Regions from separate parts of the Tardiphaga sp. 172_B4_N1_3 genome, predicted to be linked through region 2. Evidence: predicted binding sites of a transcription regulator. Region 2 holds the regulator's gene; the other holds the start of a gene.
What was found. Region 2 encodes LexA, which represses DNA repair genes until DNA is damaged. Its sites were predicted from a motif close to TGTTCNNNNTGTGTTCNG; they were not measured.
Positions count from the first base shown of each region.

Region 1: the regulator LexA is predicted to act here: its motif matches at 3,156-3,173, upstream of radA (DNA repair protein RadA).

Region 1 is NZ_CP197238.1:2,136,433-2,141,044, reverse strand. It holds gene purF (amidophosphoribosyltransferase) at 1-763, opposite strand, end outside; gene AB7783_RS09950 (CvpA family protein) at 799-1,431, opposite strand; gene radA (DNA repair protein RadA) at 1,670-3,130, opposite strand; gene AB7783_RS09940 (hypothetical protein) at 3,271-3,522, opposite strand; gene AB7783_RS09935 (hypothetical protein) at 3,589-3,855, shown strand; gene AB7783_RS09930 (hypothetical protein) at 4,135-4,494, shown strand.
Region 2 is NZ_CP197238.1:1,386,370-1,390,981, forward strand. It holds gene AB7783_RS06245 (glutamine--tRNA ligase/YqeY domain fusion protein) at 1-264, shown strand, start outside; gene AB7783_RS06250 (ComEC/Rec2 family competence protein) at 367-2,649, shown strand; gene lexA (transcriptional repressor LexA) at 2,668-3,390, opposite strand; gene AB7783_RS06260 (GNAT family N-acetyltransferase) at 3,692-4,261, opposite strand; gene AB7783_RS06265 (Orn/Lys/Arg decarboxylase N-terminal domain-containing protein) at 4,283-4,612, opposite strand, start outside.

The DNA.
Region 1 (4,612 bases), 750 kb from region 2:
GCTTGTGGCTCTGCGCGCCGTTCTCGTCGAACACGATGACTTCGCCAGGCTCGATGTCGCGGATGTACTTGGCGCCGATGATATCGAGCGCGCAGGTCTCGGATGCGAGGATCGGCGAGCCGTCAAGTTCACCCAGCACCAGCGGGCGGATGCCGAGCGGATCACGGGCGCCGACCAGCTTCTTGTTGGTCAGCGACACCAGCGCATAGGCGCCTTCGATGGCGCGGAGTGCTTCAATATAGCGGTCGATGAAACGGTTGCGCTTGGAATGCGCGACGAGGTGCAGGATGACCTCGGTGTCGGTGGTCGACTGCATCATCGCGCCGTTCTTCACGAGCTCGCGGCGCAGGGTCAGACCGTTGGTGAGGTTGCCGTTATGGGCCACTGCAAAACCGCCGGCATTGAGTTCGGCGAATAGCGGCTGGACGTTGCGGAGAATGGTTTCGCCCGTGGTGGAGTAGCGGGTGTGGCCGACGGCGGCGGTGCCGGGCAGGCGCTCGATCACTTCGCGGCGGGAGAAGGTGTCGCCGACGAGGCCGAGGCGACGTTCGGAATGGAAGCGCTTGCCATCGAAGGCGACGATGCCGGCGGCTTCCTGTCCGCGATGCTGGAGGGCGTGGAGACCGAGCGCGGTGATCGCCGCCGCATCGGGATGGCCGTAGATACCAAATACACCGCATTTTTCGCGGAGCATGTCGCCGTCGAGATCGGGATTTCGCATGGTGGTGCTCGCGTCGTCGGAAGGGCTCTGCATCGGATCCATCGCGCCTTTCAGGTGTCGCGAGAAACTAAGAACGCCTAGCGTCCCGCCGGTTTGCCATCGATCAGCTTTTTCAGGCTGTCGCGGGCAGGTTTGGAATAGCCATCCGCGGCGCCGGGCGCTGCGGGCTCGGCGTCGGTCGTATCCTCATCGGGTTTGTTTTTCTTGAACCTCTTCAAGATGGTGTTTTCAGGGTCATCCGGCAAGAGTGCCATCAGCCAATCGCCGGTTCCCTGCAGCACGACGCGCGATTTGGCACCCGTGACCCAGTCCGGACGCTGCTTGTCCGGGACCAGCCATGAGAAGAACAGGAAGGCGACGACCACGATCAGGAGGCCGCGGGCGAGGCCGAACAGGAAGCCGAGCGTGCGGTCCAGCGCGCCGATGCGCGAATCCAGGATCATGTCGGAGATGCGGACGGTGATGATCGAGACCACGATCAGCGTGCCGATGAACACGCCGGCCACCACCACGATGCTGGCGACGGTATCGTTGTTGAAATAAGTTTTAGCGGTCGGGAGCAGCTTCTGGAAAGCAAATAGGGTGACCAGCGCCGCCGCGCCCCAGGCCGCGATCGACAGGATCTCGCGCATGAAGCCGCGGACCATGGCCAGCAGGCCGGAGATCAGCATGACGCCGAGCAGGACAAGGTCGAGAATCGTGATCGGCATCGGCTGGTCAGGTCCGCTCGTGAATCAGAAACCGCGAATCGGCACAGGCGGCCGCTTCAGGTGACGGTGATATGGCACGTCTCGCAAGGCCGGAAAACCGCTATCGGCCGCAAGAGCACACCAGATCACACCATTGTTCCGCTTTCGGCAGAGTGCCTTAACGGAGCGTGTTGCACATCTGCGCAGTCTGTCGCGCGCGCATTCTATAGCGGCCGCGGGAGCGCAGGTCACGTCGCTGTCAGCCGTCCTGGCGCTTGAATCGCGCGGGTACGGTATTTTTCTCGGCATCTGTGCTTTTGCTGTTGTCGCGCGTGGGTTTGACGCCGCGCGCAGCGATATCGGCGACCAGCGAGGTCAGGCCGCCGATGGTATTCAGCGACAGTCCGGCATCGCCGCCGGGGTCGCCGCGCGCCGATTCCGGCAGCACTGCGCGGCCGAAGCCGAGTTTTGCCGCCTCTTTCAGCCGCGCCGAGGTCTGCGCCACCGGGCGCACGGCGCCGGACAGCGAGATTTCGCCGAAATAGACCGCGTCGGTGGGTAGCGGGGCATTGCAGAGCGACGACACAAGTGCTGCGGCCGCGGCCATGTCGGCGGCGGGCTCGTTGATGCGCAATCCGCCGGCGACGTTGAAATAGACGTCGTAGCCCGACAGCTTGACCCCGCAGTGGGCCTCCAGCACTGCCAGCACCATCGACAGCCGGGATGAATCCCAGCCCACCACGGCGCGGCGGGGGGTGCCCAGTGTGGTCGGCGCAACCAGAGCCTGCAGTTCCACCAGCACCGGGCGCGTGCCCTCCATGCCGGCAAAAACGGCGGTGCCCGGCGAGCCGAGATCGCGATCGGACAGGAACAGCTCCGACGGGTTGGAGACCTCACGCAGGCCGAGACCGGTCATCTCGAACACGCCGATCTCGTCGGTGGGGCCGAAGCGGTTCTTCACCGCGCGCAGGATGCGGAACTGCTGCGAGCCTTCGCCCTCGAAGGACATTACGGCATCGACCATATGCTCGACCACACGGGGCCCGGCGATCTGGCCGTCCTTGGTGACATGGCCGACCAGGATGATGGTGGCGCCGGATTTCTTGGCAAAGCGAATGAGCGCCTGCGCCGAGGCACGGACCTGAGTCACTGTGCCCGGCGCGGATTCCACGGTGTCGGTCCACATGGTCTGGATCGAGTCGATCACGATCAGCCGCGGCACCGTGCCTTCGGACAGCGTGGCGATGATATCCTCGACCGAGGTCTCGGACGCGAGCTGCACCGAGGCGTCTGCAAGGCCCAAACGCGACGCGCGCAGCCGCACCTGTGCCACGGCTTCTTCGCCGGAGATGTAGACGACGCGATGGCCGGCCCGCGCCATCAGGCTGGTGGCCTGGGTCAGCAGTGTCGACTTGCCGATGCCGGGATCGCCGCCGATCAAGAGCACCGAGCCGCGCACGAAACCGCCGCCGGTGACGCGGTCGAGCTCGCCCATCCCCGAGGCAATGCGCGGCGCATCGTTGCTCTGGCCGGTCAGGCTTTCGAGATTGAAGGTGCGCCCCTTGCGCTTGGAGCGCGCGCTGACCGGAATCGTGGTGACGCCGGTGGTGTCCTCTTCGGCCAGCGAATTCCACTCGCCGCAGGCGTCGCACTTGCCCTGCCACTTGTTATAGGCGGCACCACAATTCTGGCAGACGAAGGAGAGGAGGTTTTTGGCCATTGGCGGAAGGAATCGCGACTGTGGGTGTTTTTGGTTTGTTCTCTTGGTCTACGCGGTTGAGCGGGGCATTTGCAAGTTTCTTCTCGAAGGGTTCGCCAGCCTCGCCGGGTGGGACGCATCGACCGGCACATGGGCAAGGTCTATTTGGTTGCCAAAATTCCGACGCGCGAGAACTGGTCGGCAATGTCGGCCTGGATCGCCTTTGCCGCGGCGATGCCGGAGGTGCAGCCTCTGCAGTGGTCCTGTTCAACTTGGCGATTGCTTACGCTCGGTAGACGCGCCGCGAGCAGCAGTGGTGAGCAATCGAGGCTGCTCGACCAACGAGCTGAGCCGCAGTCCAGCGCTTCGCGAGTCCAATTTGTTCCGCGCAGGAGCTCGCGTGGAACTGCCATGCGACGAATCCTTCATTAACCTCCGCCCGATAGCCTCACCGCAGTGACGTCAGCGTGAGGTGTGCCGTGCGTATTTTGATAATCGTGCTGGGTGCAGCGACGCTGGCGACGCCGGTACTTGCCTCTGACTATCGTGATGCGCGCTATCGCGCCGGCACCGCGCGCTATCCCATCACGATGGATACCGGCATTCGCGCGCCGCCGCCGCTTTACTATGTGGAAGCGCCGCCGCGTTATGTGCGGGATCTGAGAACGGGCGAACCGGGCCAATGGGTGGTTCGCCAACCGAGTGTGTTCGAGCAACTCTTCGGGCTGCCCCGCGACGGTTATTAGGTTGGCTGCTGAGGCCGATTGATCTCACGTCGGGCTCTGCGGTGAATCCAGGCGCAGTGCAGCTGTGTCTGCCTTGGCATCCTCATATGTTGCCGTCATCAAATCTTAAGCACGTTCATCAAGGTAAATATCAGGACCGCGTTGACCGGTGGTGGTGCTTGGCTGAGTGTCGCGCATCAGAGCGATACGAACTCATTTCAAACAAGCTCGCCACGGGGTCTCATCATGACAAAATTGATTGCTGCTGCGATGTTCGCCACTGTTGTCGCCGGAATGGCGATGCCCGGTGTTGCCTCGGCGGGTTGCTATAACTGCTACACACCGCCGCCGTGCCAGACCTGCTATCAGCAGCAGGTGGTGCCGCCGCAGTATCGCACGGTCGAAGAGACGGTGATGGTGGCTCCCGGCCGCACCGTCGCGCGCCGCACGCCGGCGCAGTACGAGACGGTGATGGTGCCGAAGACCGTGATGGTTGCGCCTGCGCGCGTCGATTACGAGCGCATTCCGGCGCAATACGCCACGCAGCAGCGTGTGCAGATGGTCGCTCCGGCGCATGTCTATTACGCACCGGTGCAGCAGGGCTGCTCGACCTGCAATCGCGGCTTCAGCGTCGGCTCAAGCTACGGATACGGCTACTAAGCCGCGGGTAGCTCAGATTTTCAGGACTGCGATCGGCCGCCTCAGGGCGGCCGATTTGCGTTTGGGGAGGGCGGTGCAGGCAGTCAGGACAAGCCGCTCTTGGCTTTCTCGCATGCGT
Region 2 (4,612 bases):
GTGCAGGCGGAAGTACGCGTCTACAATCAGCTGTTCGCCGATCCGCAGCCCAATGCGACCGAGTTCGCATCGCAGCTCAATCCGGACTCGCTGGAGACGCTGACCGGCGCCATGCTGGAGCCGGCGCTGGCGAGCGATAACACAAGCGATGTCGTGCAGTTCGAGCGTCAGGGCTATTTCTGTCGCGACAAGGACTCAGCGCCCGGCAAGCTGGTCTTCAACCGCACCGTCGGTCTGCGCGATAGCTACGCCAAGCTCGCCTGAGCAACCTCAGGGATTAGTTTTCGTATTCTGCATCCGTTCCGCTAGTCGCCGCTTGCCCTTCCGATAGCATTCGAAAGGGCAAGCGTGGCGTGCGGGCGTTGGATGGCGCGGGGCGGGGATCAGCAACAGCGGCGGGGCCGATCCGGTACAGCGACCACATGGCCGCCGCCGGCCACGGCAGGCGTCGCTGTCCCGTCAGCGACGTCGTCAACGTCGCGCTTCGGGATGCTCTCGACGTGGGTGCGGGCCGAAGCTGGTCCCGGTCGCTTGCTGCCTTGGGTGCCGATCGCTTTCGGCACCGGCATCGCGCTGTATTTTGCCGCTGAGCATGAGCCGGTGGCCTGGATTGCCGCTGCGACGGCAGGCCTTCTTTGCGTGGCTGCGTTTTTGCTGCGGCGGCAGCGATGGTTTCCCTTGATCTTGCTCATTGCGGCCATCGCGGCGGGCTTCGCGATGGCTGCCATGAAAACCGCGCGTGTGGCTCATGAGGTTCTGGCGAAGCCGCTCTATTCCGTCGCGATTACCGGCTTCGTCGAAACGCACGAGGAACGGGAGCGCACGGATCGCTTCGTGCTGCGCGTTGCCACGATGGACAGCCCGCGCGCCGCACCGAAGCTCACTCGTGTGCGGCTGTCGGTGAAGAAGGGCACGGCGCCTGCCGTCGGCAGCTTCGTCGAATTGAAGGCAAGGCTGCAGCCGCCGCTGTCGCCGCTCCGGCCGGGCAGCTACGACTTCGGACGCGATCTGTATTTTCAAGGGATCGGCGCATCCGGCTTCGTGATGGGCGGCATCAAGGCAGTCGATCCGCCGATACAGCCGAGTGTGGCGCTACGCTATTCGGCGACCATGCAGGGGCTACGCGACGCCATCGACGCGCGGATCCGCACAGTGCTCTCGGGCGATAGCCGCGCCATTGCTACGGCGCTGCTCACGGGCCGCCGCGATGCGATTTCGGCTGACGTCAATGATGCGATGTTCATCTCCGGCCTCGGTCATGTGTTGTCGATTTCTGGCTATCACATGGCCGTTGTCGCCGGCGTGGTGTTCTTTGCGATACGCGCACTGCTGGCACTGATCCCTGTCCTGACCGTGACATTCCCGATCAAGAAAGTCGCAGCGGCTGCGGCGTTATTCGCAGCACTGTTCTATTTGCTGCTGTCAGGTGCCGAAGTCGCGACACAGAGATCCTTTTTCATGACGGCCGTTGTGCTGATTGCAGTCATGGTCGATCGCCGGGCGGTGACGTTCCGTACGCTGGCGGTGGCAGCAATGGTTGTGCTGATCGTGGCGCCGGAAGCGTTGGTGCATCCGAGTTTTCAGATGTCATTCGCGGCGACGCTGGGGCTGGTCGCATTGGTGCAGATCGGCATGCCCGCGCTGTTTGCCTCGCCCGATCATTCCGCGACGGCGCGCGTGGCGCTATGGGGCGGACGCGAGATCGCGATGCTCGTGCTGGCCTCGCTGGTCGCGGGCCTCGCCACCACGCCCTATGCCGCGTTTCATTTCCATCGCGTCACGCCTTATGGCGTCGTCGCCAATCTCCTGGCGATGCCGGTGGTCTCGGCACTGGTTATGCCGGCGGGCATTCTCGGTTTGGTGGCCATGCCGTTTGGCTTTGACGGTGTGTTCTGGCGGCTGATGGATGTCGGCATCCAGTGGATGATTGTCGTCACGCAATGGGTGGCAGCCTTGCCCGGCGCCATCGGCCGGATGCCGGCCTTCGGGACGGGACCGCTGATATCAGCCAGTATCGGCATCATCGTGCTGGGATTGCTGCGCACGCCGTTGCGCCTCGCAGGGCTTGGTGTGCTTGCGCTCTCGATTGTCTGGGCGTTGCTGGTCAAGCAGCCGGATGTCCTGATTTCGGGTGACGGTCACAGCGTTGCGGTACGGGGCAGGGAGGGGCGCCTGCATATGATGCGCAGCGCCAAGGATGCGTTTCTCGCGAAGGAGTGGCTTGCCGGTGATGCCGACGCACGGCTGCCAACGGATGCCTCCCTCAGCCACGGTGTGTCCTGCGACCGCGACGGGTGCATCACGGCACTGGCCGATGGCGCTTTGGTGGCGCTGGTTTTACAGCCGGATGCCTTCACAGATGATTGCGAGAAAGCGGCGCTCATCGTCACGGCGCGACAATCGCCGAGAGATTGCAGGGCGCTGGTGATCGATCAGGATCGCCTGCAACGAAATGGTGCGGTGGGCCTGCACCGAACCGCGAATGGCTTTACGATGGATGCCGTGCGACCGCGTGGCCTGGACCGTCCGTGGTCGCGCGCAATTCCCGATGAGCCCCAGCAAGATCTGATCCAGAACAGTCGTCCACCGCAAAACCGGCCGGTGGATGCGACGCCGGCGGAAACCGATCTTCAACCCGAAGATCAGTAATCCGCCGAGGCGCAAATCTCAGTAGCGGCGATACAGGCCGATCAGCTTGCCCTGAATGCGCACCCGGTTGGGTGGCAGGATACGGACCTCGTAGGCGTCATTCGCAGGCTCCAGCGCGATCGACGCGCCGCGGCGGCGGAAGCGCTTCAACGTGGCTTCCTCGTCGTCGATCAGGGCCACCACGATGTCGCCGGTGTCGGCGCTCTCGTTGCGCTGGATCAGCACGGTGTCTCCGTCGAGAATGCCGGCGTCCTGCATGGAATCGCCGCGCACTTCGAGCGCGTAATGTTCGCCGGAACCGAGCATGTCTGCGGGCATGCTGATGGTGTGGCTGCGGGTCTGCAGCGCCTCGATCGGCGTACCTGCCGCGATCCGGCCCATCACCGGGATGGCAACTGTGCGGCCATTGTCATCATCGCCGCTGTTGCTGGCGATGCTGGCGGCCGAACGCACCTTGCCAAGCGTGCCTTCGATGACGCTGGGCGTGAAGCCGCGGCGGCCGGTACCGCCGGTGACCGGCGCGCCGAGCTCTGGCAGCTTGATGACTTCGATGGCACGGGCGCGATTGGGCAGACGGCGTATGAAGCCGCGTTCTTCCAGCGCGGTGATCAGACGATGGATGCCGGACTTCGAGCGCAGGTCGAGCGCATCCTTCATCTCGTCGAAGGAGGGCGGGACGCCGGCTTCCTTCAACCGTTGATCGATGAATCGCAGGAGTTCGTATTGTTTGCGCGTGAGCATCTGAAGCCATCCTCAGTTGACGGTGTCGGCCGCCGCGTGCGTTTCAAAGGGCCTTCGAACGGTGAGCCTCAATCCAGAGACGATCGTTCGAAGATCGGTTGCGCGAGTTCGGGCACTCTCAAACTACTCAAAGCCACAGAATCTCGAAACAAATCATGAACGAACACTATATGTTCCATATGTGTTCTGCAATGCTTAATTTGCCGTCAACAGAATGCACGTTGAGCGAGGTTTGAGGAGGCTGTTCCTCACCTGCCGTCGACCGCGGCGGAGATGGAAAATGCTTCCGCGGTCGCCTGGGCTACGCGGACGTCATGCGCCCAATGGGCGGCGGCGGAGTCGTGGAGCCGGTGGCCAGCGAGCGCTGAACCATGATCGTGTCGGCCCAGCGGCCGGAGCGATAAGCGACGCCGGGCAGCAAGCCGACGCGGGCGAAGCCGAAGCTTTCATGAAGGCCGAGGGAGGCCGTGTTGTCGGCATCGATATAGCCGATGATCTGCCGAAAGCCGGCCGCCGCGCACACGTCGATCAGTTCGCGCATCAACAGGCGGCCGATGCCCCGGCCGACATGTCCGTGGTGGATATAGATCGAATGCTTGACCGTGTAGCGATAGGCCGGTCGCTTGCGGAACAGCACCACATAGGCATAGCCGACGACCTCGCCGCCTTGCGTGGCGACGAGGTGGGGGAACCGCTTGCTGCGCAGGTTCTTGCGCCGGTCTCTGAGATCATCGGGCTGCGGCGTGTCGGCGTCGCTGACGCCTTCCTCGACGCCTTGCCGGATGTGCCGGCGATAGATCGCCAGCATGGCATCGACGTCGGTGTCGCGTGATGGTCGGATGACGACCGGCTGTTCGAGTTCCGTTGGCAAATCTGGCTCCTTACGTGCTCCCTATTCGGAGACCACGTAAGTGTAAAGCCGGATCCGGCCATTGGCGTCGACCTTGCGGTAGATGCCCTGGATCTCGACGTCGAAGCCCGGGAACGTGTTGAAGCAGGTCTCGAACATCCTGAGATAATCGATCATCGGCTTTGACCGTTCGGTGAGCCGTTCTCCGGGTACGATCGTGGCGATGCCGGGCGGGTAGACCACGAACGGCGTCGTCGCGACGCGCCCGAAGATCTCGTCGATCGGGAGGTAATCGACGTCGTTGCGCACCAGACAGCGCGCGGCATCATGGGGTGACATGGCAATCTCCGGCAGATGGTCGGCGGAGAATTG